DNA from 3 places in the Clostridium sp. JS66 genome. Region 1 is predicted to be linked to each of the others. Evidence: riboswitches for the same ligand, from Rfam matches in the RefSeq annotation. Region 1 holds a riboswitch; each other region holds the start of a gene.

Region 1 (10,426 bases):
GTGTTAATTCTGTTTTAAAATGGATGCTGACAACTGGTTCTATAGATGATGGCATGAATAATGAATTTGATGAAGTTTTAGATGCTTCTGCTATACTTTTAACAAAAATATACAGAGATAAAACTGTTTTACCTTTAATAGCAGAAATGATTTTTAAAAGGTATAAAGAGAAATCTCTTATTCATAATTTAGTTTGGGCCTTTTTTGAATGTGGTGATCCTAAAAGCTTAATTTTAATTGGAGATCGCCTTCAATCTTCAGATCAAAAAGATTTTGAACTTTCAAAAAAACTACTAAATTTTATACCTGGTATAAACATGTTTAAACATACAGATAAAAATAATTATTATTTATATTTTCTCAATTGGTTTGAAAAAAATTTTTTATTTTTACACTTCACTGGTGAAAGCTTTCAACAATGCAGTAATCCAATTTCATATGAAGTTATTTTAGAAGCAAAATATCTTTGCACTGCAGTTTCCACAAATGCAGGTAAAATATTAAGACCATTAAAAAAAGAAGAAATTGAACTTTTAAAGATATTTAATAAACTGGATTATAATACAAAATTATTACTTGCAAATTTTTCATTTAGCTTACATCATAAAAATATACACAACTGGAATAAATGGCTTTGCTACCCTATTGCTGAACAAATAAAAATTGCCAGAATAGGAGGATTTTAATGATAAAAATTTCGAATAACGCAGTTACAAAGGATAAACTGGCAAATTTATATTCAATAAATAGTGTTGAAAGTAGAATTTTAAACAAACTATTTTTAAGCAAAAAAGTTTATGTCTATAGTTCATTAAACGAATTAAAATTCCAGTTAGATTTACAAATAAATATCTCCAATACAGCTAAAGATTTGTACAACAGTAATTTACTTTTTAAAGTTTTTCGTAAATCTAAATGTAATCACACATATTGGGAACACACTTCTGAAGGTGGTTTTCAATTAAAAAAAGAAGCAAAACCTTCTGAAGCCATAAAAGATATTTTTATTAATGGATCAAAATATGGCACTGAATGCGCTACTGCTATAGTTATCATTTACTATAAAGCACTTCTTAACGTATTCAAGGAAAAACTTTTTAATGAAATGTTTCCTAAAATATATTTGTTTAATTGGCATTATATTGATTCAAATCTTTATATTGAAGACCTCAGATACGAACAAGATACAATGGTTGGAGATTGCAAATATTTTAAAAATCCCGATGTAAACCCCTTAACTCCAGAATGGCAAGGTGAAAATACTATATACCTAGGTTATGGTAACTATTATGGACATGGTTTAGGAATAAGAAGTGAAAATAAAATAATTAAAGGGTTAAATTCTCATAGAAAAATAGGTGCTAAGAAATCTTCTTTCTTATTGAGTTCGGTAACCCGATTAAATTACAAACGCTTATACAATATGTATTATAATTACTTTTCAAAACCATAAATAGAAAATATGTATTTAAAATGAATTTTACTTAACTAGTAAAAAAATAAAATTATAAAAATTACTTATGAATTTAAATTTATTAAATAGCTAAAACAAAGTTAAAGGGGATATACCTAAAACTATGTATTTCCCCTTTAATCTAGTTATTTAATTCATTAAAAACAGATAAAAGTCTCTATTTCTCTTAAATCAATTCCAAAACGTACCCATCTGTGACCAACCCATCTAAAACCAGAAGCAGATCTTCTCCCTACATAATTTAACCATGCCCAAAATGGTCTTCCTCTTCTTGGCCAAATATAAACATATCTGAATCTACATGGTCTTAATGAACCTGGATCTACTGCAAATGTGCCTGGCATAAATTTTGCATGAGCATTTTTCTTAGAAGGTGTAATATTAGGTGGCGGACCAAAAGGTGCCCCTCCCATCTGAGAAGGTGATCCTCCTCCCATCTGTGGAGGTGTTCCACCAAATTGAGGAGGTCCACCAATTTGTTGCTGCTGTCTACTCATAAATTCCATATATGGGCAGTAAAATTCGTCATCTTCTAAATCTTCACTTCTAAAATAATTGTACCAATCCATCAAAACTACTCCTATTTTTTTGATTACATTATATAGTATGCATTAAATTCTATATGGGTTAATATTTATTCCAAAAAAATTCTAAAGTAATATAGCTTTTTCACGAATTTTATTGTATATGAATATATAAAAAATCAAAGGCAACCATAACAATTTTTATTTTATGTTATAATAAAAATTGTTATATTTAATACTTTTATTAGGAGTAACTTATGGGAAAAATAATAAAATTTAGAACTAAAATAAATGCACCAAAATTAGATGCTAATGATCCTTCTGAAGATGAAAGACTTTATATCAGAAAGGAAATAACTATTAAATTAGATGAAATTGACTGTGTGCTTAATTGTGTATATAAACAAATATTAATTAACAATAAACTTATTATTGATGCAGAGGGCAATTATAATTTTTCTAAATTAACCTATCTAAATGATTTTAATAATAAGCTTCATGATATTATGTATTTTTTAACTAATAGTTCCTATCATGACCCCATTATAATTAAACTTAATTTTATAGAACTTAAATATTTATTAGGTACTTTAGAATTAAATCTGGAAATACTGGAGGATTCCAAGGAAGATTCTTCACTTAATATATTAAAAAGCTTATATAACAGATTATTATCTATATATAAGCTTTTCCAAAAAGAACTAATGATTGAATAAACATTACTTCATATTCATAATAGTTATTCTTTTTACTCTATCATGCAAATTGGAAGATTTTTCTCCTTTTTGCATAACTTCCTCTTCTTTTATATTTAAAGTTTTAGCAACTAATGATCTTACTCTAGGTCCGCAAAATGCTCCTTGACACATGCCCATTCCTGCTCTCGTACGCCTCTTTACAGCATCTAAAGATTTTACTTCAATTCCTCTACTTAAAGAATCTATAATTTCTGCTTCAGTAACTTTTTCACATCTGCATATTATATGCTTTTTGGGATCTTCAACATCAACATTTCCATCAAAATTTTCATCCTTTTTAACTATAATTGGCTTCCTATAAGGATTAAAATTTTTCTTTTCTCGTAAATTTAATCCTGAATCTTTCAATATATTTAATACTTTTTTGGCTATACTAGGTGAAGATGTAAGTCCTGGTGAATCACCTGTTACATTTAAAAATTTTTTAACATCACTTTCTTCTACTATAAAATCTTTTCTTGTATTAGTAGGTCTAACCCCTGCAAATGAAGTTAATGCTTTTTTCATATCAAAGCCATCTACAGATTTTCTGGCAGCCTCAACAATAGCCTTAAGAGAATCTTCATCTGTAGATACATCTTCTTTATAATCTACCTGTTCAGCATCTGGTCCTATCATAAGATTACCATGGTAAGTGGTAGTTACTAATATTCCTTTACCTTTTTCTGTTGGTACTTGAAATATTACTCTTTTAACTAAGTAAGATTGATCTTTATTAAATATGATATATTCTCCTTTTCTTGAAATAATACTAAAATCATTTAATCCTAACATTTTTGAAATTTTATCACTATAAACTCCTGCTGCATTTATAACATATTGACTTTCTAAAACTTCTTTATTAGTTGTAATTTTAAAACTATCTTTCAACTTTTCCATTGCTAGAACTTCCTGATTAAGCTTTAATTCAACACCATTTACTATAGCATTTTCAATAAGAGCTATGGTAAATTCATAAGGAGAACACACTCCTGAATCTTCACAATACAATGCCCATTTTACGTCTTTACTTAAATATGGTTCTATTTTCCTTACTTCACTTCCATCCATTATTTTCATTCCACTTACACCATTGATAATTCCATCTTTATAAAGCTGTTCTAAATGAACTTTTTCTTCATCTGAAAAAGCAAGCACCAAAGAACCCGTTTTTCTATAACCAAAATTCAATTTCCTCTCAAGCTGTTCAAACATTCTATTGCCTTTTACACAGAACTCTGCTTTTAAACTACCTGGCTCATCTGAATATCCACCATGAACTATACCACTATTATCCTTAGATGCACCACAACTTACATCTTCATTTTTTTCAAGTACACAAACATTAATTTGAAACTTTGAAAGTTCTCTGGCAATGTTAGCCCCTATTACTCCTGCTCCAATTATTATCACATCATACATAAAATCACCACCATCCTTAATTATTGATTATGGAATTTATGCTATATTTTATATAATATCTTATTTAAGTATGCTACACAATACATAAATATGTAAAAATTCACTATATTAAGAATATTCCAAATTATGTATAAAAATCAACATTAAATGAAACTACTAAATTTTGTGTTATAATAAAAATTATTGTAATTAATCCTGTTATAATTAGCAAACAACAAATATTATTTATTTTTCTATTAAAAGCTACATTAATAGATAATTATTATATAAAATTTATTTTTTCTTATAAACATAATCTTATAAATTTAACTACAAGGAGGATACTAATGAAAAAATTTTTAGTTTTTTTTACATCTGTTTTAACTTTTCTATTATTTCAATCGCTAACCCTTAATGTAACTAAGGTTTATGCCGAAAATAGTGGAAATACTTACTATGTATCTCAAAATAAGGGCACTGGCAAAGGCAATTTGGGAAGTATCGATAATCCTTTTACTACTATCCAAGCTGGAATAGATGTACTAAAGCCAGGAGATACTCTCATGATAAGAGGTGGAACCTACCTTGAAACTACAAATGTGTTTAACAAAAATGGATCAAATGATGCCTGGTACACTATAAAAAATTATCCTGGAGAAACTGTTATTATGACAGGAAATAATGAGAGAGAATTAAGTGGAAAAGATGGAGCAGATGCAATAACCTTTGCTGGTTGTTCTTACTGGAAAGTTGATGGAATAACCATGAAGGACTACTCAGGTGCTGGAATATATGTAACCAAAAGTTTTGACTCCTCGCACACAAAGTCTAGTTATATTGATATGGAGAATTTAACTATATATAATTTGGACTATCCGGTATATAGAGGCATTGGTACTTCAGGTATAGATGGTGAAGGTTCTGATTACTGCAGTGTTAAAAATTGTGAAATATATAATGTAGGTTTAAAAATAAATAAACCAAAGGATCATGGAATATACATAGGTTATGGATGTTACAACTGGACATTTATAGGAAATAAAATTCATGATAATGCGGGAGCCGCTATACAAATGTATGGCAGACCAAATGGAGGAAGTAACTGTACCGTTGAAAATAATCTTTTATATAACAATCATGCTTATGGTATGGCTGTTGCTAGTAATGCCACTAACAATTACATATACAATAATGTATTTTATGGTAATTCCATTGACGATATTTATATGATGGATGGCGCCGTTAAAAACTGGGTTAGGAACAATTTGTTCTTAAGTAAAAACAGTATTTATAATGTACAATTAACAGATGCAACCTCAGTAGATAACTCATTTGATAACGATGTTTACTATAAAGCTAATGGAATAGTATCAAATAGATATGATCAAACACTGTATTTTCCAAATTGGCAGGCATACTCTGAAGAATATTATGGAAGATGTATAAGCAGTGATGGCGAGGCTGAAGCATTAATAAATAACTGGGCACCTGTTAGTGTTGGTAATAAAAAATATTCAAGTACACGACTAAGTGGACAAGATAGATTTCAAACAGCATGCAAAATTGCAGAAAACCTAAATAATGGAACAGTTAATAATGTGGTTATTACATCAGGTTATAATTTTCAAAATGCCCTTAGTGGAAGTGTGCTGGCTAAAAAATTAGATGCTCCTATTCTTTTATGTGGCAGCTATTCTTTTGAAAACATCAGTACTTTAAACTATATAAAATCCCATTTAAGTAAAGATGGAACAATATATATTTTAGGAAATGAAGAAGACGTAAATAACAATATAGTAAACAACTTAAAGGATTCAGGATACTCCAATATAAAAAGGCTTAGTGGTGATGATGCAAAATATAGTACTATAAAAACTATAAATGATCAAATAGATGCTAAGGAAGGTACTCCAATATTTATAGCTGGTGGTGATGTATTTGCAGATGGTTTAAGTATATCAACTATAGCTGCTTCAAAGGGCTATCCAATAATTTTATCAGATAGTAATACTTTATCTGATTCTGCTATGCAAACCATTAATAAAGTTAAACCTTCTAAAGTATATATTATAGGTGGAACAGGTGTCATATCTGACAATATAAAAGAACAAATTAAAAGTAATTCCAACCTTTCTGATAATAATATATTGAGAATATGGGGAAGGGATAGGTATGAAACCTCATTAAATATAGCTAAATACTTTGATTTAGATAGTTCCACAGTAACTTTTGCTTCAGGAGAAAATTTTCCAGATGCCTTATCAGGTAGTATATATGCAGCCAAATATAATGCTCCAGTTATTCTTGTAAATAGCAATATAATTAATCAAAAGAATTATATCAATACAAAGAATTATATAAATGAAGTAATATTTGGAGGAGCTGCAGTTGTTCCAGAAAGTGTTAAAATTAATTTAGCAAAATAATTTACTTGCCATAAAAGGTTATAAAAATACACTGCTTAATAATTAAAAATAAGCACTATCAACATTATATAAGTTTGATAGTGCTTTATACTTTTCCATATTAAGATTTTTATTAGTGTATAGCTTTCTTTTTATAACTCTTTCCTGATGTATCAACACTTCCTATTGTTACTAAAGCATTTTCATCAAATCCATGTACAATTGACTTTAATTTAGAAATTTCCAAACGTGATACTACCACATATATCACATCTGTAGCAACACCTTTATAACCTCCTTTTCCATTAAGTAAAGTTATTCCTCTTCCGAGCCTATCCATTATAGCTTGAGATATATCTTCATGTTTGCTAGAAATAATAAATACAGCCTTTGACTCATCTATACCTTCAACTATAATATCTATAAGTTTAATTGCTATGAAATATGCAATAAGGGAATACATTGCCCTATCCCATCCAAAAACAAAACCTGCTGAAGTTAATATAAAAAAATTGAAAAACAATACTATTTGTCCTACTGAAAAAGTTAACCTTTTATCTAAAATTATTGCAACTATTTCAGCTCCATCAGTAGAACCTCCACTTTTTATTATTATTCCTATTCCTAATCCTGCTATTATTCCACCAAAAACTGAAGCTAAAAGAACATCTTGAGTTATACCTGGAATTGGCTTGAAGATAGATATTCCAATAGAGTAGCATACTACAGAAAATAAAGTTGATATGGTAAATGTTTTTCCAATTTGCTTATATCCAATAACAAAAAACGGTATATTAAGTATGAACGTAAGAATACCAAGAGGTATATTAGTAAAATGACTTATCATAATTGATATTCCAACTATTCCACCATCTATAATATTATTGGGAATTAAAAATATCTCTAACCCAATAGAATACAAAATTGCACCTAAAATAATCAATAAAACCTTAGTGGTTTTCGAATAAATATTCATATATTTTTTTATCATGAAATTCCCCCTTAACTCTTTTGACTTTTTCACAGTCACTTAAACAAATATGTAAAATTTCTAACTTATTTTACATATCATATATTAATATTATATCAAAAATTACTATGACGCACAATTTTCAATGGTTAACATTAAAAATAACTTTACAATACTTCTAATTAATAACAGTATTTTCTATTATTAAGAAAAAATAATAGATAAATTTAACAAAACTATTGTAAAAACGTTTTCAAAGGAATATAATAATATTAACAAATAGTAAACTTTATTAATATATTCTTTATATATTGAATAAATATACTTTAAATGCAATTATTGATTAATATTAAAGCTATACTTTTATTTAAATCATAGTGTGGAGGTGTGTATATTATGGTAAGTTTGAATTTTTTAAATGAAGAAGCAATGGATAAAAATGAAGAGATAACTGAAATAATAAGCAACCCTGAAAATCACTATAGCCTTGAAGAAAAACAAGCAAAGGATGATAACAGTGATTTTTCAATACTCTATATTATATTTTCGGCTCTTCCAATGATTATATTATTAATTTTATTTAGTTTATAATAAAATTTTAATTCATGTTTGACTTAGGAATTCATATAAGTTATACTTTAGTTAGTAATCATGTAACTGGCGGAAATGGAATTAACCATAAGGAGCATGATTTAAAAAAGTTATCGACCGCCTGGGTAGAATATATTATTTTACCCAGGCGTTTTTTGCTTTATTTTATTTTTTGGAGGTTGAATTTATGAAAAATCAAGAAATTGTACTTAAGTATGGATGTAATCCACATCAAAAGCCGGCAAAAATTTATGCTCAAAATAAAACACTGCCTTTTAAAATATTAAATGGTAATCCTGGTTACATTAATTTTATGGATGCCTTCAATTCATGGCAATTAGTTAAAGAATTGAAAATAGCTACAGGACTTCCTGCTGCTGCTTCCTTTAAACACGTAAGTCCTGCTGGTGCTGCCGTAGGTGTTCCATTAAGTGATACATTGAAGAAATCCTATTTTGTATCAGATATTGACTTATCTCCTGTAGCTTGTGCTTATGCACGTGCTAGAGGTGCAGATAGAATGTCCTCTTTTGGTGATTGGGTTGCTATAAGTGATATAGTAGATCTTCCTACAGCACAAATTTTAAGTAAATCTGTTTCAGATGGCATAATTGCATTAGGATATACTGATGAAGCTTTAAAACTTTTAATGAAAAAGAAAAAAGGAAACTATTGTATCATTCAAATGGACTGGGATTATGAACCTTATGAAATAGAAAAAAGACAAATATATGGAATAACCTTTGAACAAAAAAGAAATAATGTGATAATAAAAGAAGATATGCTTAATAATGTAGTTACTATTAATAAAAATATTAGTGATGAAGCTAAACGTGATTTACTTATTTCCATGATTACTCTAAAATATACTCAATCCAATTCTGTTTGCTTTGTTTTAGATGGTCAAGTAATTGGTGTTGGTGCAGGACAGCAATCCCGTATACATTGTACTAGACTTGCTGCATCTAAAGCAGATATATGGTTTTTAAGACAACATCCAGCTGTTCTTAATCTTCCCTTTAAAGAAGATGTTTCAAGACCAAATAGAGACAATGTTATAGATCAATATCTTAGAGATGATATTACTTCTATGGAATTAAAAGAATGGAAAAATATATTACAAGAAATACCAGATAGATTAACAAAAGAAGAAAAAAGCGCCTGGCTTTCAAATTTAACTGGAGTTTCTTTAGGTTCAGATGCATTTTTCCCATTTAGGGATAATGTAGATAGAGCATCTCAAAGTGGAGTTAAATACATTGTACAGCCTGGAGGATCATTAAGAGATAATTTAGTAATAGAAGCCTGTGACGAGTACAACATAGCTATGTCATTCTCTGGGACAAGATTATTTCACCATTAAAAATACATAATATATAAAATAGGTTGTACCAAATGGCACAACCTATTTTATATATTTTATACATCACGTGATGCTAAATGTTTCTGTTTTTTCTTTTCATATGATCCATATATTAACAAACCAATTATACTAAAGATTACTGGACCTGCAAGCATCCATATTGTGTCTTTTATTTTTCCATGTACTGCTGGTTCTATTATTGTAAAGAAATTTGCAAAACCTATAGTAAATGTAACTACTACAGTAGCAACAAGTACCCAAGTACGATTTTTAAAAACTTCAAAAGGTTTTTTAATACTTTCTTTTTTCTTAAAAGCAATAAATGCAGCTGACAAGAACATATATGGAAGAGTCATTGCTACGTTAGTCATTTCTATTAATATTGCAAAGAATTTAGATGCTGCATCTCCTCCAAAAGAAACTAGTAATATAAATACCATTACAAATATACATTGGATCCACATAGCATTTTTAGGCATTCCATCTTTAATTTCAGCCATTTTTCCTGGCCATAATTCTTTTGGTGTACCTTCTATTAATTGTTTCAATGGCGCATAACATAATGTGAAGAATGCTCCTGTTAATGCTAAGAACATAGACAATCCCATGTATCTAGCCATCCAAGCTCCCATTGTTAATGCACCAGCCTGGCTAAGTCCAAAACCTTTTCCTAACTGATATCCTAAATTTTGCATTACCACATAAGCAACATTACCCATGTGAACACCTTTTACTGACAATACTTCTTGCCAATTAGTAAATATACCACATAAAAATATACCTAAAGAATATCCTATAGCAATAATTATTGCTGCTATGGTAACACCTTTTGGAAATGTTACTTCTGCATTTTCAGTTTCATCTACTAATCCTCCAACCGCTTCTATTCCACCATAAGCAAATAATGCGAATACTAAAAATGATAATATACTAATTGTACTTTGATAAGATGGATTTGGTG
Region 2 (10,426 bases), 2.4 Mb from region 1:
AGCACAAGGTTTGTCATAATTAAATTCGGAGAAAAAAATTCCGCCATCTTGTCTTATAAATGCGTCATATCTTACCCAAAACATAGGGCTTAATGGAATTTTTAGATTTACAATATCCTGTTTAAATTTAAAGTCCTTTATATATTCTTGAAAATCAGAAAAATTTCCATTAATATTTTTTATTATTCTTTTAACTAGAAAATCTAAAGTTTCTGCAGATTCTTTCATATTATTTAGTGTTTTAGCATCCAGATAGAAGGGGCAGGGAGAAAATATGGTTTCTTTCCTTCTGCAATCTATCATGTAGTAGTCAAACAAAAGTTTATCAGTTAAAGAGTTGTACACTTTAAAATCATCTCCACAAAGTAATATATTTAACTAGATACGCTTCCAGCATGTACTCCAGAATATCCACCACTAGATGATGGGGTAGTCCAGGCTTTCCATCCGCTAGCAGTACCTGTATTTATACTAGATTTGCTGCCGCTGGATGTTGAACTAGAGTTAAATATAAAAGGTGTCGAATGTGAGTAAGAAGTAGACTGGCTTTGATTATCATCTTCCTTATCTTTGTCTTTATTTTGATGTGCACAACCAGTTAATGCTAATGGATTTACTAACACCATCGATACTGCAAGACTTAGTGCAGCAGCTTTATATTTCCATGATTTTTTATTATCCATAAATTTTATTCTCCAATCATATATTTGTTTACCTCTATACTATAATGCTCTAGATAATCAAAATAACAAGAAATATCTTCTTTAATAGATGTTTTATAAATATAAACTACATTGGCAAAGTTTAATTCCTTTAACAATTCGTAAGAGGGCATATCCTCCTCGGTAGTTTCATATTGGTTATTAAAGCAGTTTTCTTCAGTGCCTGTGGAATCAGAGATATATCTGTCGTTATCTAATATAAAGATATAACCTTCAGTTTTTATATCACAAATTTTTTCTCCGCAAGTAATTAAATTACTTATAAAATCTTCTCCTTGCACTAAACCATAAGGATGAAGTATAGCATTAAAAGTAAGTATAGGCTTTATCTTTAGGCTGTTTTGAAGCATGCAGGCAAATTTAATACTTTCACTTCCAGGTATGTCTAAGATGAAAATAGTATTATGCCTCTTATATTTATTTATTATATGCTTAGTTTCGTTAAGTTCTTTTGTTTCATTACATGTAATATCAAATTTTTTTATAATAAAGTTTGGATAGTTTTTAATAGAAACAAATGGCGTGGATTTAAAAAAGCACTGAAAAGGTTCAGTACCATTTTTCCACTTTAAATAGATATCATATATATTATAATTATCAAGATAATTCAAACTCATATAACTGGTTATGAAAATTATAACAAAACATAACCATACTCCTCTCCTAATTATTTTAGGTTAATGTTTTTTTAATAAACGATAGCTACAAATTTATTTACATTTATTATATGAGTATATCCATTAAGATCCTTTATTACTAAAAAACCTTCTCTTTGAACCTCTATACTTACATCATTTATGACTATATCTGGATTCGAATTATTATAGGATTCTGCAGAAGTGTAAAGATTTAAAGTTTTCCTTTCAGTAAACATTTTGTATATCCTCCTTAATATTTATATATTTTGAATTTATACAAATATTATCATCTTATAGGAATCTATTCAATAACGATTTTAGGTTAAATATTGTAAAAAAAGAAGATTTATAAATATAAAATATGGTTCTAATAACTATTACATGAGTTTTGGCTTATTATCTTATAAATAATAAATAAATTTAAATATATTTATCACTATGTATATAAAAATAATTTGTTATAAAAGAAGTTATTTTTGAGAACTTAAGGAAACTAAGATAAAATATATGGTATAATGTATACAAATTTATTTTGCAAAAGGAAGTGAAATATGTGAAAAGAATTTGGAAATTAATCACTAGTATGATAGTTATATCTTTAGTTACTTTTGCACCCGTTTTTGTACAAGCATATGGAGTAAAAGGTTCAACTGAAAATTCTGATTATAATATTAAAATAAATAATATTAATGAAAAATATTATAGTGGAAATATAAGCAGGAAAAATAAAAATCTTCTTAATGCATCTGTACAACAGCAAGTAAAACAACCTAATCTTTTATATAGTAATAATTCTTGCAGTACTATAGATCAAATTAAACAAGTAGCCAAAGATAATTATTTAAATAGAAATACAAGTTTTTCCATACATTATACAGGAAACTTTTCGGATTTAAAAGGTATATTGAATGAAGTACTAGATTATATTGATGAATCTGATGATTATTTGGCAAACTCTATTGTAAGCTCTGAAGTAAGGTATCATGGATATAATCAAGATGTAGATATAGATTTTACTGTAGAATATTTATTAACATATGATCAGGAAAATTGGGTAGATCAAAAGGTGAATTCTATACTTCAAAATATAATAAGAACTTCTATGACACAAGATCAAAAGGAAAAGGCTATACATGATTACATAGTTGCAAATACTGCTTATGATGAAACTCTTGTAAAGCATAGTGCTTATGACGCATTGCATGATGGAACTACAGTATGTCAAGGATATGCACTTTTAGCATATAAAATGTTAAATAAAGCAGGTGTACCAGCCAAAATTGTAGTTGGTATGGTAGATGGAAGTAGTGTAGAAAATCATGCTTGGAATTTGGTAAATCTTAATGGAAAGTGGTATCAATTAGATTGTACATGGGATGATCCTGTGCCAGATGTTCAGGGAAGAATAAGCTATGATTATTATAATTTAACAGATGATCAATTGGCTAAAGATCATGACTGGAATAGATCAAAGTATCCAAGTGCTAATACAAATTATGATTTAAGTATTACTAATGTACCAGTTAAGTCTGTGGTATTGGACAAACATCAGATAACTTTAAAAGTGGGAGAAATTACATCATTAACTGCAAATGTATTACCAGCTAATGCTTCAGATAACTCAATAAATTGGAAATTTGATGCACAGGGATTAATTTCTTTCGATGGAATAAGTATAAAGGCTTTAAAACCTGGTAAGGTTTATATAAATGCAGTATCAAATGATGGAGCCTTTAAAGATACTTGTGTTGTAACAGTAGTTAATGATACAGAAGTAGACTTTAATAATTCTAGACAGTGGCAAGAAAAGACAGGTATAGATCCCAATAAGTCATGGAGACTAAAGTTTACTAAAAGTGTAGCTAGTTCTACAGCAAATAAAGACAATATATATGTATTGGATGAATTATATAACAGAGTAGATGTTGATATAAGTTTTGATGTGACCAAAGATATTTTAGTAGTTAAACCTGCACAAAGTTATCAATCAGGTAAAGTATATTATTTAGTGGTAACTACAAATGTTGCTTCTGATTCAGGACAAAAAATATCTACACCTATTATAATGAAATTTACAATTAAATAGTAAAAAATAACAGCTAACTTTTAGCTGTTATTTTTTGTAATGAAATTTATTATGCTGTAACTAATGGTACAGATTAATTATATAATTTGTATTACTATTTAAATATAAGGAAATACTTATATTGTTAGGAGGTAAGAAATTATGGAGAAACATTTTATAAAGAATATCGATTTTGCAAAACCATTAGAGTTTGAAGGACTTGTAGACTATGAAGAGGGAAGAGTTGTAAGTAGAACTTTAGCTCAAGGAAAAGCTCTTAGTGTAACTTTATTTGCATTTGATAAAGGTGAAGAAATTAGCTCCCATTCGGCAGGAGGGGATGCTATGGTTTATATTCTTGATGGTGAATCTGAAATAACCATAGGCGATGAGAAGTTTAACGTTAAAAAGGGTGAAACTATAGTAATGCCAGCACATGTACCACATGCACTTTTGGCTGCAGAAAAGTTTAAAATGCTATTAGTAGTGGTTTTTAGTTTGACATAATTAAAAAATAATGTAGGTATTTATGAGTATTTTTATATTTATAAATTGACAAACAACGAATTATTGTTTACTATTATATTATTAAATTTAAAAAAACTAAAAAATCATTATTTAATTCTATGTAAAAGTCATGCAATTAAAGATTTTTTAGCAGAATCACATAACTGGCGGAAGTGGAGTTTACCACAGGGAGTGTGATTTATAAGAAAAATGTCGACCGCCTGGGCAAACTGTCCAGGCGGCTTTATATTTTTTGAAGCTTCCTGGATATGTAAAGAAATATTTTAATTAGGTAGGGAGGCATTTTTATGATTATGAAACAATGGCAAGGATTTAAATCAGGTATATGGACAGAGGAAATCGACGTAAGAGAATTCATACAAAAAAACTATACAGCATATGAAGGTGACAAAAGCTTTTTAGAAGTACCAACAGAAAAAACAAAGAAGCTTTGGAAAGAAGCAGAAGAGTTAATTATAGAAGAAATTAAAAAAGGAATTATAGATGTTGAAACCAATGAAATTTCAGGTATAAATAATTTTAAACCTGGTTATTTGGACAAGGAAAATGAAGTTATAGTAGGATTTCAAACAGACGCACCACTAAAGAGAATAATGAATCCTTTTGGTGGAATGAGAATGGTAGAACAGTCCTTAGAAGAATACGGCTTTAAGATGAATGAAAATATAGAAAATTATTTTAGTAAGTATAGAAAAACTCATAATCAAGGAGTATTTGATGCTTATACAGAAGCTGCAAGAAAAGCAAGAACGGTTGGACTTCTTACAGGACTTCCAGATGCTTATGGTAGGGGAAGAATAATAGGAGATTACAGAAGAATAGCTCTTTATGGAATAGACTTTTTAACAGCACAGAAGAAAAAAGATCTAAATGAGCTAGTAGGACCAACTACAGATGAACTTATAAGACTTAGAGAAGAAGTATCAATGCAGATTAGAGCTTTAGGTGAAATAAAAGCTATGGCGGCATCTTATGGCATAGATATATCAAAGCCAGCATCAAATGTTGTAGAAGCAGCTCAATTCTTATACTTTGGATATTTGGCAGGAGTAAAAGAAAATAATGGAGCAGCAATGTCTATAGGAAGAAATACAACATTCCTTGATATATATATAGAAAGAGATTTAAAAAATGAGGTTATAACAGAAGCAGAAGCACAAGAGATAATAGATCAGCTTGTTATAAAATTAAGAATGGTAAGACATTTAAGAACACCAGAGTATAATGATTTATTTGCAGGGGATCCTAACTGGGTGACAGAATCCATAGGCGGAATTGGAGTAAATGGGAAATCATTGGTTACAAAGACAGCTTATAGATTTTTACACACATTAACTAATTTAGGACCAGCACCAGAACCAAACATGACAGTTTTATGGTCAGAAAAGCTGCCACAAAACTTCAAAAATTATTGTGCTGAAATGTCCATAAAAACAGACTCTTTGCAGTATGAAAATGATGATATAATGAGACCAATATATGGAGATGACTATGGTATAGCTTGCTGTGTATCTGCTATGGAAATAGGAAAGAGAATGCAGTTCTTTGGAGCAAGAGCAAACCTTGCAAAATCATTACTCTATGCGATAAATGGAGGATATGACGAAAAGAAAAAAGCTAAGGATGGAAGTTTGATTAAAGTTGTACCAGATATAGAAAAGATGGAAGATGAAGTTCTTGACTTTAATAAGGTAATTAAGAGTTATAACAAAGTTATGGAATATGTAGCTGAATTATATGTAGATACAATGAATACAATTCACTACATGCATGATAAATATGCTTATGAAGCAGGACAGATGGCTCTTCATGATACAGCTGTTAAAAGATTTATGGCTTTTGGAATAGCAGGCTTATCAGTAGCAGCAGATTCATTAAGTGCTATAAAATATGCAAAGGTTAAACCAATAAGAAATGAAGATGGAATAACTGTGGACTTTGAAATAGAAGGAAGCTTCCCTAAGTATGGAAATGATGATGATAGAGTTGATGATTTAGCAGTACAGTTAGTTAAGAAATTTTCAAATGAGCTTAAAAAGCATAAAACTTATAGAGATGCAGAACATTCATTATCAGTGTTAACAATAACATCAAATGTGGTATATGGTAAGAAAACAGGAACAACACCAGATGGAAGAAAAGTAGGTGAGCCACTAGCGCCAGGAGCAAATCCAATGCATGGAAGAGATGAAAATGGAGCATTAGCATCACTTAACTCAGTTGCAAAAATACCATATAGAACTTACTGTCAGGATGGAGTATCAAATACATTCTCTATAATACCAGATGCACTTGGAAAAGATGAAGAAAGCAGAATAGTAAATCTTGCAAACATGATGGATGGATATTTCTCACAAGGAGCCTTTCACTTGAATGTAAATGTGTTAAACAGGGAAACGCTGATAGATGCTATGGAAAATCCAGAAAAGTATCCCACACTTACAATAAGAGTATCAGGTTATGCTGTTCATTTCAACAGATTAACTAGAGAACAGCAGCTAGAAGTTATAAGCAGAACCTTCCATGAAAAAATGTAATTTAAAATTAAAAGGTAGATTAAAAGTGTAAAAAGCTTTTAATCTACTTTTTTAAAAACATTTTTTATATGTATTAGAATACAAAATATTTTAATCAATTAATTTTACACCTAGTTTGGAATAGAAACTGTAGCTTATAGTATCAGATATAGGAAGAGAATTATCCTTCTGAAATTTATGAACTACAGATTTAAAATAATCATTATAAATGCCATTAGGCTTAGAATTATAGTAACCTTTTGTTCGAAGCATAAATTGAAGCTGATATACATCTGATCCTGTCATTCCAGGTTTTAAAGTTCTGAGGTAATTTCCAAAATTACCATAAGGTCCTCCCCAAACAATGACAGTTGTACCATATGGAATAATTTTATATAATTCTGCCACTTCTGAGTTCTTCATTCTTATACATCCATGGGATGAATTCCATCCTATGGAGCCAGGAAATAATGTGCCATGTATACCATACTTACCCCAGGGGACGTTAAAACCCATCCAGTAGCCCCCAAAACCATCACCCCAATTGTCCTTGTTTACTATTTTCCATGTACCCAAAGGGGAAGGAGTATCATATTTTCCACTTGCCACTTGATAACTTTTAAATTGAATACCATCTTTAAAAACTATTAAATTATTAGAAGAAACATCAACTACAATTATATAATTACTCTTAGGATTATTTATATTGAAAGCATTTCTATTAGATGATGATTTATATCCACAATATATTATTATAGCCTCAACAATTAATATTGAGATTAAAATTATTAGTAACTTTTTAAACTTAGACATAAAAATCCCCCCTCTAATATATTATGAAAGAGGGGAGATTTAAAGCATTATTTTTTAAATTTATTTTTAGATTTTTTCTTTTTTTGAACGGAATATCCGAATTTACCCAAAGCTTTTGAATTAAGAGAAAAATATTCTCCGTGGGAATAACATATTAAGTTTGCTTTTTCTAAGTGAATTTTACCATTTTCGTCTAAAAGATTTTCTTCTACATGAATAGCTAACACTTCAGCTAGAAACAAATCGTGACTTCCAAGAGGAGTGATAGTTTTAACTTTACACTCTAAAGAGACAGGACACTGTTTTATACTGGGAACTTTAACTTTTTCACTTTCTTCTAATGTTAAATTACAGTGTTTTATTTTATCTATATTTTTTCCAGAACGCACACCACAGAAGTCTAAAGTTCTAACCATATCTTTAGATGGTAAATTAACCACAAATTCTCCCGTTTCTTTTATGTATTCGTAAGAAAGTCTTTCAGGACGTATAGCTGCAGTTATCATAGGAGGTTTAGTACAAGCAGTGCCAATCCACCCTACAGTAAATACATTTATTTTTCCTTCTTTATTTTGAGAAGTTATAAGAACTGATGGAACAGGATTAAGCATTGCACTTCCTTTAAAAGATATTTTAGTCATAACTTTTTCCTTTCTTCAACTAACATGTTATGCTTATGGTAATATAATTTAGTTTATTTGTAAATGTTTAAGCTATATTCAAAAAATAACCCACAAATGTGTTACATTTGTGGATTTATTTTAAACATGAAAAAAGTTCACAATTATAATTTGTTTGAATTAAGGAGCTTTTTTCATATTATTTACGGGAATGACTATTTTTACTTTTAGCTACTTCTATATTAACTCTTCTACCATTTAATCTTTTACCACTGCTTCTGGACAAAACTGCATCCAATAAGTCTTCAGGTAGATCTATGAAGGTAAATTTATCAAATATATCTATATCTCCGACTTCATTTACATCTATATCGGAAGTTTCTTCTAAGAAATTAAGTATTTTAACAGGAGTAACTTTATCAATTCTACCTACAGATAAAAATAATCTTACAGGTTTAGTTGATTTTCCTAAATCTTCATTATTATAATCAAAATTAAATTCTCTATCAAAGAGCATTTTCATAAGAGCAGCAGCAACGTCTACTAAATTATAATCTTCATCTAAGCCTGTTGCTACAGGTATAAAGTCCTTGTAGTCATTTTGCTCTAGAGTATTTTTTACATCCTTTAACATACTGTTATACTTAGCTTCAAAAATTTCATCTAAAGTAGGGATTTCTTTTCTCTTTATTTTACTTTTCGTAAATTTTTCTAACTGCTTTATCATAATATATTCTCTAGGAGTTACAAGAGAATAAGCAATTCCTTCTTTATTAGCTCTTCCAGTTCTACCAATTCTATGTACATAAGATTCCATGTCTTGAGGTAAATCATAGTTTATTACATGAGATACATCGTCAACATCTATACCTCTAGCAGCAACATCTGTAGCAACTAAAAAGTCTAAAGTACCTTCTTTAAATTTTCTTAATGTATTTAATCTTTGATTCTGTCCCATGTCACCATGCATACCTTCAACGTTATATCCTCTTCCTTGCATAGATTCTACAAGTTCATCCACACCTCTTTTAGTTTTACAGAAGATTATAGCACTAGAAGGTTCATCTATATCTAAAATTCTGCATAATGATTCAAATCTATCTTTATGCTTTACTTCATAATAATATTGCTTAATTTTTTCAACAGTTAAAGAATTTTTAACTATCTTTATATGTTTTACTTCATTTTTCATGTATTTAGAAGCAAGTTTTGCTATTTCTTTTGGCATAGTTGCAGAGAAAAGAAGCGTCTGTCTATCCTTGTTTAAGGCTTTTATAATCTCTTCTATATCATCTATAAATCCCATATTAAGCATTTCATCGGACTCATCCAAAATTAAGAATTTAACACCACTTAAATCTAAAGTATTTCTTTTTATATGGTCTAAAATTCTACCAGGAGTTCCTACTACAACATCTACGCCTCTTCTTAAAGACTTAATTTGTCTATCAATTGGCTGGCCACCATATACAGGAAGTAACTTTGTTTTTTTAAACTTTGCAATACGAGCTAATTCATCATTTACTTGTATTGCAAGTTCTCTTGTTGGGGTAAGTACTAGTGCAGATATTTTATCACTAGATTCTATCTGACTTAATACAGGAGCCCCGAAAGCCAAAGTTTTACCTGTACCAGTTTGCGCTTGACCTATCATATCATTACCTGATAAAATAACAGGTATTGCTTCAGCTTGGATTTGAGAAGGTTCTTCAAAACCCATAGCGTCTATAGCTTGTAAAACCTTTGTATGAAGGTTTAAATCACTAAATTTAATATTTTCCATTCAAATTCCTCTTTCTTTTTTATAATACAAAACAAATCTTATCATATCACAGTACTTAGATATTAGCAAATGAAATTTTTATTATATTTATTATATGTAGCTTTTTATTTATTATAATATAAAATATAATATATTTATAAGTTATATTTTAACCCAAATAAAGGAGATATGTTATGTTTGATGCTAAACAAAAGGTTATGCCTAATGGAATAAGATTAGTTACTATAAAAAAAGATACCCAAATAGCTTCTATAAATGTAGGAGTTAAAATAGGATCCATATATGAAAATATTAACGAGAAAGGAATATGCCACTTTATAGAACATATGCTTTTTAAAGGAACTAAGAATAGAGATAATGAAAAATTGAATATGGATTTAGAAAATTTATGTGGAGAATATAATGCCTATACGGATAAAAACAGTACGGTATATACTATTACTACATTAAATGAAGAATTGGAAAATGGAATTGAAATTTTATCGGATATGCTTAGAAATTGTATTTTTCCACAAGATGAAATTGAAAAAGAAAGAGAGGTAATATTAGCAGAAATAAGAACAAGTAGGGACGATATAGAAGATTTAAGCTTTAAAAAAGTAAATGAAATAGCTTTTAACAAAGGTCCTCTAAAATATGAAATTATAGGGGATGAGAAAAGTGTTAAAAATCTTACTAGAAGAAAAATAGTGGATTTTTATGAAAAATATTATGTTCCTAACAACTGTTATATATCTATAG
Region 3 (10,426 bases), 2.2 Mb from region 1:
CATATTTCTGGCTTAACAGTGTTAATTAAGTTGACTAAGTTTATTTTATAAATCAATTCTTCTGGTTCATTAAACATATCATCTTCTAAATAAAATACTTTATCCGCACCTCTGTATATAAGTTCCTCTGTTTTTATATTGGCAGGTCCTAGTACCACTGAGTATAAAAATACTCCTAACCTATCTGCAATTTTCCTTCCTTTGCCTAATAACTCATAGCTTACTTTATGAATTTCACCATTCTTTTGCTCTGCAAAAACTAAAACTCCGCTGAATTCTTTTAAGCTCATACTTATACCTCCAATACCTTTTTATCTTCTAATACAGTAATTATTTCCTCAAGGCCTTCGTTTATATTTTCTCTAAATAGCTTTCCTTCCCTTTTAACACTTGAAGGAACTTCTATTTTCTTTACCTTTGTAGGAGAACCCTTAAAACCAACTTCTTCTAACGTTAAAACTTCCTTCAGCTCCTCCATACTCCAAACAGTTATTTCCGCCTTTCTTGCTTTCATCTTACTTTTAAATGTTGGTAACCTAGGTTCATTTATATCTTTCGTTACTGTAATCAGCACTGGAAACTGGGCTTTCTTTAAGTACGTTCCTCCCCAAAGTCCACATTGAGCTACCATATTCTCTTGATTTATATCTTCTATTTTTTCCACATAACTTATATGTGGTATATCTAAAAATTCTGCAATTTCAGGTCCAACTTGTCCTGTATCTCCATCAACAGTCTTTTCTCCAGCAATAATCAAATCAAATTTTCCAATTTTATTTATAGCACTAGCTAAAGTTTTTGAAGTTGCCCTAGTATCAGCTCCACCAAAACTTCTGTCACTTAATAATATTCCTTCATGAGCTCCTCGTGCTATTGATTCTTTTAATGCTTCATCAGCACTAGGTGGTCCCATACTTATAACTGTAACTTTTCCATCCATTTTTTCACTTATTTGTACCGCTGTTTCTAATGCATTTAGATCAAAGGGATTTATTTCCGTGCCAGCAGATTTTCTATCAACTACTCCTTTTTCTCTATCAAATTTAACTCGTTCCATGTCTGGTACTTGTTTTATTAATACCACAATATTCATGTCTCCATACTCACCCTTTCATATATATTAGCAATTAGGTTATTTGCATATATATTTAAAAAATCTTCAATGTACCTTATCTAACATTTATATGCTTTTTAAATACAAATTTTATTACAAACAATACTACTATACGAATGAGCTACATTATTATAATTAACATATAATAATTATCAATAATCATTTTAAATCCTTTTTATTATCGCAATAATGCGATTATTCTGTAAATTTTTATCATAATATCAACCTTAAGCTAAATTTTAGACTTTATAAATACAATACACTTACCCTAATTATATCTATTCTTCAATATTTTTGAAAATCCTTTAAGATAAAAAATTAACAAAATATTTCTATTAATGTGTTATATAAAAAAAGTACTACACGCCTATAACCACTTTTGTGATTTAAACGTGTAGTACTTTTTATATTAATCCGTAAACATAATTTACTAAATTAAAATCCAAAATACCGTTACCCTAATTTTGACACCTATCTCTCCGATAGGTGGGTGCCCTCACAGATGTTTCTATCAATCCCAAAGCCGTCAAAAGGTCTCACAAGGAAGTACATATCTGCATCTAAATTTTGAACTCCCGTTTTAGTAATGTAGGTTCAAAATATAGAGTCTGTCGAATATTCCAGAAATTATACAAATTTATGGTGCAGAAGACGGGACTTGAACCCGTACGATTACTCACACGCCCCTCAAACGTGCGCGTCTGCCTATTCCGCCACTCCTGCATACTTATTTGCTTTTTGCAACTACGACTATTATACTATGTGTTTTTATCTTCGTCAATAAATTGTTTTTAACAATTGTTAACTAAAAAATAGGACTTAATACTTAATATAAATTTAATATCAGTATTAAATCCTTAAATTTTCTCTTTAACTACCATTACTTTTTTTGTAATCTTTTATCTTTATTATATAAATATTTATATATATTACAATTTACTTTAACTTTTTTAACATACTTGTCCGTTTCCTTAAAAGGAATGTAGTGAAGGTTTTTTCCATCAGAAGAATGTTCCGAGCTCTTTAACCATTTTTGAACATTACCTCTTCCTCCATTATATGCCGCCAGCACTAATTCCATATTATTATCAAATTCATTTTTTAAATTATCTAAATACCAGCATCCCATATTTATATTGAAGTCGGAATCATTTAGCATATCTGTTTTGAAATTCTTCACGCCCATTTTCTCAGCTGCCCATTCCGCTGTGTCTGGAGTGATTTGCATAAGTCCATAGGCATTTTTATTTGACTTTGCATTTTTATTAAAATTACTCTCCGTCTTTATAACTGCTGCTACTAAATAAGGATCTAAATCATATTTACAGGAGTATTTAAGTATACTATCTGCATATTTTAATGGATAAAAGTATTCAACTATATTCTTTGCATTCATTAATAATACAATTAATGCTATAAAACCTATTGCTCTTTTAATTCCTTTCAAATTAATTTGTGCCTAATTTACTAAGGCACTTCACCCCCCTAAAATTTCTGCCAATCTCTTTTAAAGTTATATTTAATTCTTCTTCTGTATTCTTTAAACTTTTTGAATTATCTATGGTGTAGTCTGCAAATTTAATTTTTTCTTGTAAAGACATTTGTGAATTTATTCTGTTGAGAATTTCGCTGTGTGGCAACTTATCTCTATTTTTAATTCTTTCAAATTGTGTTGAAGAATCTACCCAAACCAGTATATTTACGTCCATATATTTATGTAAATTATTTTCTATTAGGGTAGCAGCATCAATTATACACACTTCTTTTCCATCCTCATCCAATTGATTTATTCTATAAAATATGTCTTTTACAATAAAAGGCATAATTATCTCTTCATATTTTTTTCTTCTTTCTTGTACAGCAAATATAAAATTACCTAACTCTCTTCTTTTTAATTTATTATTTTCATCAACAAATGTTTCTCCAAAATTTTTCTTTATTTCACAAATAATTTCAGGATATTTGTTTAATACCTCTCTGGCTACAATATCTGCATCTATAATATCAAACCCTCTTTTGCTAAGCATTTCAGAAATGGTACTCTTTCCACTTCCTATTCCACCAGTAAGTCCGATTTTAAGCATAAGACACCAACCCCTTTGTATTTGAAGAAATTTATTTTGCCTCGTACCAATTATCTCCAAGATTAATATCCACTTCCAAAGGTACTCTTAATTTCATAACATCTTCCATTTGATTTTTCACTAATGCTTTTACTTCTTCTAACTCATCCTTATATACATTCAAAATAAGTTCATCATGTACTTGAAGTATTACTTTACTCTTTAAATTTTTACTCTTTAAGATGTTATATACATTTACCATGGACATCTTTATTATATCTGCAGCACTGCCTTGAATAGGTGTATTCATGGCCAATCTTTCACCAAAAGCCTTTACCATCTTTTTAGAATTTTTTATTTCAGGTATAAACCTTCTTCTATTCATTATAGTAGTTACATACAGATTATCCTCTGCTTGCTTTATAACATTATCCATATACCTTTTTACACCTGGATATCTTTCAAAATAAGTATCTATATAATTCTTAGCTTCTTTTCTTGATATCTTTAAGTCCTTAGCCAAACTAAAGTCACCTATGCCGTAAACTATACCAAAGTTTACAGCCTTAGCATTACTTCTTTGAAGCTTAGTAACTTGGTCTATAGGCACTTTAAACACTTCTGATGCTGTTTTAGTGTGAATATCACTATGATTAAGAAAAGCATCTATTAAATTTTCATCATCTGCTATATGAGCAAGTACTCTGAGTTCTATTTGTGAATAATCTGCTGAAAGTATTATTGAATTTTCACCTTCAGGTACAAATACTTTTCTTATTTCTCTACCCATTTCATATTTTATTGGTATATTTTGAAGATTAGGTTCCGTGCTTGACAATCTTCCTGTAGTAGTAACTGTTTGATTAAAGCTAGAATGTATTTTTCCATCTTTATCAATTACAGCTTTTAATCCTTCGATGTATGTAGAATAAAGCTTAGTAAACTGTCTATAGTAAGTTATTTTTTCTATAATAGGATGTTTATCTGAAAGCTGCTCTAAAACCTCTGCATTAGTGGAATATCCTGTTTTTGTCTTTTTAATTACAGGCAAATCAAGTTTTTCAAATAATATTTTTCCAAGCTGTTTAGGAGAATTAATATTAAACTCTTCTTCTGCCAATCCATATATATCCTTCTGAAGCTTATCTATTTCTATCTTAAACTTTTCTCCTAGTTCCTCTAATTTTACAGTATCAACCTTAAAGCCTTCATATTCCATAGCTGCTAATACCAATGTAAGAGGCTGTTCTACTTCATATAAAAGTTCTTCCATATTCAATTCTTTTATTTGTTTATTTAGAGTTTCAAAGACATCCTTTAAAAGAGAAGTTTCCTTTACTCTGATTTCATCTTCTTCTCCTTGAAGCATTATTTTAAGATAATCCTGTATAATAGAGTTTAATTCATATTCACCCCTAGAAGAATCAATTAAATAAGCTGCTATTTCTGTATCAAATTTTACACTGGTAAAGTTTATTCCCATTTTCTTAAATACAGTATATGGAACCTTTACATTATGACTTACTTTTTCTATTTTATTATTTTCAAATATATTCTTAAGACATTTTAATGTATCTTCATTATTTTCTTCATATATTTTATTAATCTCTACTACATAATTTTCGTTATCTATATTTAAAAACATCTTTTCTATATAACTTTCTGAGTAAATATTGCCATCTACAATTTTAAAAGTTAAGTATAAAATTTCATCTTTTGCAATTGAACTTATGTCTTCCCCAAGCTTTTTTAAATCCTTTATATTACTTATGTTTTTAAAGTCAACTTTAATATCTTCCTTTTCAATTTCTTTCTTTAATTCTTTTTCACCTATTACTTTATCTATAAGTGATTTAAATTGAAGCTCTATAAATAAGTTCTTTACACCTTCTACATCATAATTTTCCTTAGATTTTATTTCATTTAGATCTATTTCTATAGGAACATTAACCATGATAGTAGCAAGCTTTTTGCTGAATACTGCCTGCTCACTATACTGCATTAAATTTTCCTTTATTTTTTTTCCACTAATATTATCTATATTATTTAATACATTTTCTATACTTCCATATTCTTTTATAAGTTTAAAGGCTGTTTTTTCACCAACTCCTGGAACACCAGGTATATTATCTGATTTGTCTCCCATAAGGCCTTTTACATCTATGAATTGAGTTGGTGTAACTTCAAATTCTGAAATCATTCTGTTTTTATCATATATTTCTTTTTCCGTAATTCCTTTTTTTGTTATAACAACTTTTACATTATCTGTTGCTAATTGAAGAGCATCTCTATCTCCTGTAACTATATAAACTTCTATATCTTTTTTTTCTGCATATACAGAAAGGGTTCCTATAAGATCATCTGCTTCAAATCCGTCAATTTCAAACATACTTATGGAAAGCATATTTAATAGTTTTTTTACCACTGGAAATTGTTCTGCCAGCTCTTCTGGCATTCTTTTTCTACCAGCCTTATAATCCTTGTATTCATTGTGTCTAAATGTAGGAGCACTTCTATCAAAAGTACAAACTATATAATTAGGATTAATTTCTTCTCTCATTTTTAAAAGCATTGTTACAAAGCCATATACTCCATTAGTATGTAATCCTTGAGAGTTAGTTAACGGTGGCAGTGCATAAAACGCTCTATTCATTAAACTATTTCCATCAAGTATCAATAACTTTTCTTTAGACATAAGACCCTCCAAATTTGTTAATTATTTTATCTATATAAACTAATTTCAATTTCCCATTTTCTCAATCTCTTTATTATATCATCTTAACAAGTATATTCTCTATTTTTTTTAATATTTTATTAAATTAAGTTTCTTTTTATTTTAATGATACCCATATTTCTAATAAAAAAACATCTACAAATCAATGCAGATGCTTTCTTAATTATTCCTTTTCTACTTTAACTGCCGTTCCATAACATAAAACTTCTGTTATTCCTTGTGTTACTTCATTAGCATCGTATCTGACTCCAATAATAGCATTTGAACCTATTTCATCGGCATGCTTCATCATTAGTTCAAATGATTCTTCTCTGGTTTGTTCACAAAGTTCTGTATACAAAGATATATTTCCTCCTACAAGACTTTGTAATCCAGCTCCTATGTTTCCTATAACACTTCTTGAACGAACAATTACGCCTCTCACTAATCCACAATTTTCTATAATCTTATATCCTGCTATATCAAATGCTGTTGTTACCATTGATTTATCCATATTATTATTCTCCCCCTTCTTAATTCTAGCTTAGACCGCAGCTTGAATTTTTCAAATAGATATGATAAATTCTGCTTGATAAAATTACAAAGATAAGTATGTCATTGAAAATATTAAATTACCACAAAGAAAAAAACAGCAGAAAGAACTCTGCTGATACCGTATTAAAAATTTTAACCCCTACTAAATAGAACACTAACCATATCGAAAAGAAACTTATGTGATTCTCTTCTTCTTATTTTTTTAACTGCTTTTTTATCTCTTTTAGCAGCTTGAACATCTTTTTTATTTTCATTAATAATATCTTTCATGAAAACCACTCCCCTTTTACCCATTAATATGCATTTCAAATAAGTTTAGTTACAACAAAATCATAGTAGTAGGCTTCCCCTTTTGTTTAACACTTATATTACATATGTTTTTTGTTATTTTATAATACTATTATAATATTTTTATAAATAAATGTCACTACCTTTTAAAAAGAATATTGAAAATATTTAGAATATTATCTTAAATGCAATTTTATTCATTAATATTATAGTGATTTATTATATCTTTACTATAAATTGAAGCCAATGCTTCAGTATACAAAATACCACTAAAACATTGGCTTCTTATTTTTTATATTAATTTTTGAGATTATATAAACAAGATACTTACTAGAATAATCCGCTTATTACTCCATCTTTATTAACATCAATTTTTTCAGCTGCTGGAACTTTAGGAAGTCCTGGCATTTTCATTATTGCTCCAGTTAAAGCAACAACAAAACCTGCTCCTGCTGAAACTGTTACTTGTCTTACAGTTACTTTAAAGCCTGTTGGTCTTCCAAGTTTAGTCTGATCATCAGTTAAAGAATATTGAGTTTTGGCCATACATACTGGAGTTTTACCAAATCCATTTTTCTCTAATTCATCAATTTCTTTTTCAGCTTGTGCTGTAAATACTGCATCATCAGCACCATAAATCTTTTGGGCTATAGCTCTTATTTTTTCTCTTATTGGGAGTTCTGCATCATAAGCAAATTGGAAGTTGTTTTCTTCTGTTTCTATTAATCTTATTACTTCCTTAGCAACTTCAACTCCACCTTCTCCACCTTTTGCCCAAACTTCTGATAGTTTAACATTTACTCCAAGAGCTTTACATCTATCTTCAACTAATTTTAATTCAGTTTGAGTATCGGTTGGAAATGCATTTATTACTACTACTGCTGGTAATTTAAATACCTTAGTTATATTTTCAACATGCTTTAATAAATTTGGAAGTCCTTTTTCAAGAGCTTCTAAGTTTTCATTATTTAAATCAGCTTTTGGTACTCCGCCATTGTATTTTAATGCTCTTACTGTAGCAACTATTACAACTGCATCTGGTTTGAGTCCTGCCATTCTACATTTAATGTCTAAGAATTTTTCAGCTCCAAGGTCAGCTCCGAAACCTGCCTCTGTAACTACATAATCTGCAAAATGAGTAGCCATTCTTGTAGCCATTATTGAGTTACATCCATGAGCTATATTTGCAAATGGTCCGCCATGAACAAATGCTGGTGTTCCTTCAAGAGTTTGAACTAGATTTGGTTTTAATGCATCTTTAAGCAATGCAGTCATAGCACCTTGCGCATTTATTTGTCCAGCTGTTACAGGTTCTCCAGCCCTTGTATATGCTACAACTATTCTAGCAAGTCTAGCTTTTAAGTCTTCTATATCGCTAGCTAAGCAAAATATAGCCATTATTTCTGAAGCAACAGTAATATCAAATCCATCTTCTCTTGGTACTCCGTTAACTTTTCCCCCCATACCGTCAACAACAAATCTTAATTGTCTGTCGTTCATATCAACACATCTTCTCCAAACTATTCTTCTTGGATCAATGTCTAAAGCATTTCCTTGATATATGTGATTGTCCAACATTGCTGCTAATAAATTGTTAGCTGCTCCTATTGCATGAAAATCTCCAGTAAAATGTAAGTTAATGTCTTCCATTGGAACAACTTGTGCATATCCACCACCTGCTGCTCCACCTTTTACTCCAAATACTGGTCCTAATGATGGTTCCCTTAATGCAACTATTGTATTTTTGCCTAATTTTGATAAAGCGTCAGCTACACCTATTGATGTAGTAGTTTTTCCTTCTCCTGCTGGTGTTGGATTAATTGCTGTACAAAGAATTAGCTTACCTTTTTTTCCTGGAGTTTTCTTTAATAAGTTGTAATCTACTTTAGCCTTATATTTTCCATAAAGCTCAATGTCATCTTCAGAAATACCTATTTTTTCAGCTATCTTCCTTATGTCTTGTGGTTTACACTCCTGTGCTATTTCAATGTCTGATTTAAAACCCATTTTAAATTACCCCCATCTCTAATTTTTTTATTTTTATCTCCTTTGTATTAGATATTAAGGAGATTGTTTAACTTTACATAAAATTTTTCTTTAGATTTAATTAAAGATGTCCAACAGTTAACAAAAAACGTAAAACCGCCTGGACACATTTGCCCAGGCGGTCGACATTTATACTTTATAAATCACACTCCCTGTGGTAAACTCCACTTCCGCCAGTCGTGCGACTCTTAAATTTTCAAAATAAAAATTACTGCTTCAATAAACATGTAATTGTAAATTTTATCACTGTATCTTAATATTAAATGATAATGCTAATTATGTCAATTAGTAAATATAAAAAGATTTGTATATAGTTTTCATAAAAAACATGTTGACTTTATATATCAGAGTGATATATAATAAAGACACAGTATATCACTCTGATATATAAATCAAATTTAAATAATAATTTTATGTAATAGTTGAAAAGGGGACTGAAGTTATGGAAAAGATGAATACAAATAATAATAATTCAATAATAAACAATATTTTAAACAAAGATTTTATCATTAGTGCTATTATTCCTGTTTTAATATGCTTAAGCTTTAATAAAATTAACATGACACTTAAGGGTATAATATTAGCAGGTATTTGGAGTATTGGTGTAGTGATCCTTAATTTTATTAAAGACTATGAGATTAATGCCCTTGCAGTAATTACCGCTGCTTTTTCTGGAATCGGTTTGCTAGGTACTGTAGTTTCAAATAATCCAAATTTTTATCTATTAGCACCAATAGTGAGAGATGTTTTATATGCTTTAGTCTTCTTTTTATCTGTGCTAATTAAAAAGCCATTAATTCAAGTTATAGCAGAACAAATATATCTTAAAAATGTTCCAGAAGAAGTTAAGAAAAAAAATCTTATAAATCAATTTGGGTAATTCTTACCATTGCATGGGGAATTTTAAATGTAAGCCAAGCAGTTGTTGGCGTTATATTATTGCATTATGTATCTATGAGTTCATATTTTACTATAATTACTCTTTACACTAATATTTCTACTCCATTACTTTTAGCTTTCTCAATTGCATTTCCAAAATGGTATAACAAAAGAGCTAAATAGAAGGATTTTATTAAGTTATTCTTAAACTCAGGTAGAGTTTGCTTATGAGGAATACCTCTCTCCACCTGAGTCTTAGAAGAACTTATCCAGAGACGTAGCTGCTCTTTGCTCCCACTTGGAGAAGTGGGAGTATTAGAGCAGGTAGTCATCGGATAAAGATGATAAATAAAAAAATCCCTAATGTTATTCATATTATAACTAAGGGATTTACTTTCTATTTATATAAATTATGCTTTTAACATTTGATATTCTTTATTTATTATAGTATACTTCCTATACTTTATTAAAATATTACCTCTGTTTATTACCTATTGCCGCCATGTATACTATAAATTCATTTTCTCCATCCAAATTTAACATTTGGTCAATAAGATTTTGATCATAAATTCCAATAGCACATGTTCCACATTCTACAGATTCTGCTGCTATGTAAAGATTCTGACAGAGATGCCCAGCATCAAGTAAAATCTTTTTATGGGCTGTCACATCAAATTTATATTCTGCTCTATAGGGAATACAACTCCATGCAAACAATACTGCACTCTTAGAAGCAAAATTTGGTGCAAAGGGTTGTCTAGGTGTTGC

Evidence for each region. A riboswitch is a leader RNA that binds a small molecule or an ion and turns the genes downstream of it on or off. The one in region 1 is predicted to bind ZMP and ZTP.
Region 2: it holds a riboswitch for ZMP and ZTP, as region 1 does, so the genes downstream of both, pflB (formate C-acetyltransferase) here and Q6H37_RS15485 (phosphoribosylaminoimidazolecarboxamide formyltransferase) in region 1, are expected to answer to the same signal.
Region 3: it holds a riboswitch for ZMP and ZTP, as region 1 does, so the genes downstream of both, Q6H37_RS05145 (formate--tetrahydrofolate ligase) here and Q6H37_RS15485 (phosphoribosylaminoimidazolecarboxamide formyltransferase) in region 1, are expected to answer to the same signal.

The regions. Positions count from the first base shown of each region.
Region 1 is NZ_CP131467.1:3,319,378-3,329,803, forward strand. Features, by position in the region: gene Q6H37_RS15445 (hypothetical protein) at 1-686, shown strand, start outside; gene Q6H37_RS15450 (protein-glutamine gamma-glutamyltransferase) at 686-1,453, shown strand; gene Q6H37_RS15455 (hypothetical protein) at 1,612-2,043, opposite strand; gene Q6H37_RS15460 (hypothetical protein) at 2,256-2,714, shown strand; gene Q6H37_RS15465 (NAD(P)/FAD-dependent oxidoreductase) at 2,718-4,157, opposite strand; gene Q6H37_RS15470 (cell wall-binding repeat-containing protein) at 4,484-6,562, shown strand; gene Q6H37_RS15475 (YitT family protein) at 6,675-7,532, opposite strand; gene Q6H37_RS15480 (hypothetical protein) at 7,908-8,102, shown strand; ZMP/ZTP riboswitch at 8,155-8,236, shown strand; gene Q6H37_RS15485 (phosphoribosylaminoimidazolecarboxamide formyltransferase) at 8,290-9,465, shown strand; gene yjeM (glutamate/gamma-aminobutyrate family transporter YjeM) at 9,522-10,426, opposite strand, start outside.
Region 2 is NZ_CP131467.1:5,708,439-5,718,864, reverse strand. Features, by position in the region: gene Q6H37_RS26530 (glutathionylspermidine synthase family protein) at 1-345, opposite strand, end outside; gene Q6H37_RS26525 (hypothetical protein) at 375-683, opposite strand; gene Q6H37_RS26520 (hypothetical protein) at 689-1,339, opposite strand; gene Q6H37_RS26515 (hypothetical protein) at 1,411-1,596, opposite strand; gene Q6H37_RS26510 (transglutaminase domain-containing protein) at 1,914-3,446, shown strand; gene Q6H37_RS26505 (cupin domain-containing protein) at 3,588-3,932, shown strand; ZMP/ZTP riboswitch at 4,083-4,166, shown strand; gene pflB (formate C-acetyltransferase) at 4,244-6,490, shown strand; gene Q6H37_RS26495 (L,D-transpeptidase family protein) at 6,581-7,282, opposite strand; gene Q6H37_RS26490 (flavin reductase family protein) at 7,330-7,923, opposite strand; gene Q6H37_RS26485 (DEAD/DEAH box helicase) at 8,102-9,685, opposite strand; gene Q6H37_RS26480 (pitrilysin family protein) at 9,859-10,426, shown strand, end outside.
Region 3 is NZ_CP131467.1:1,097,697-1,108,122, reverse strand. Features, by position in the region: gene Q6H37_RS05190 (electron transfer flavoprotein subunit alpha/FixB family protein) at 1-290, opposite strand, end outside; gene Q6H37_RS05185 (electron transfer flavoprotein subunit beta/FixA family protein) at 293-1,093, opposite strand; RNA gene ssrS (6S RNA) at 1,550-1,744, opposite strand; tRNA gene Q6H37_RS05175 (tRNA-Leu) at 1,755-1,837, opposite strand; gene Q6H37_RS05170 (lytic transglycosylase domain-containing protein) at 1,995-2,561, opposite strand; gene coaE (dephospho-CoA kinase) at 2,563-3,198, opposite strand; gene polA (DNA polymerase I) at 3,230-5,872, opposite strand; gene Q6H37_RS05155 (YbjQ family protein) at 6,075-6,404, opposite strand; gene Q6H37_RS05150 (hypothetical protein) at 6,578-6,715, opposite strand; gene Q6H37_RS05145 (formate--tetrahydrofolate ligase) at 7,064-8,740, opposite strand; ZMP/ZTP riboswitch at 8,885-8,970, opposite strand; gene Q6H37_RS05140 (VC0807 family protein) at 9,222-9,659, shown strand; gene Q6H37_RS05135 (SagB/ThcOx family dehydrogenase) at 10,133-10,426, opposite strand, start outside.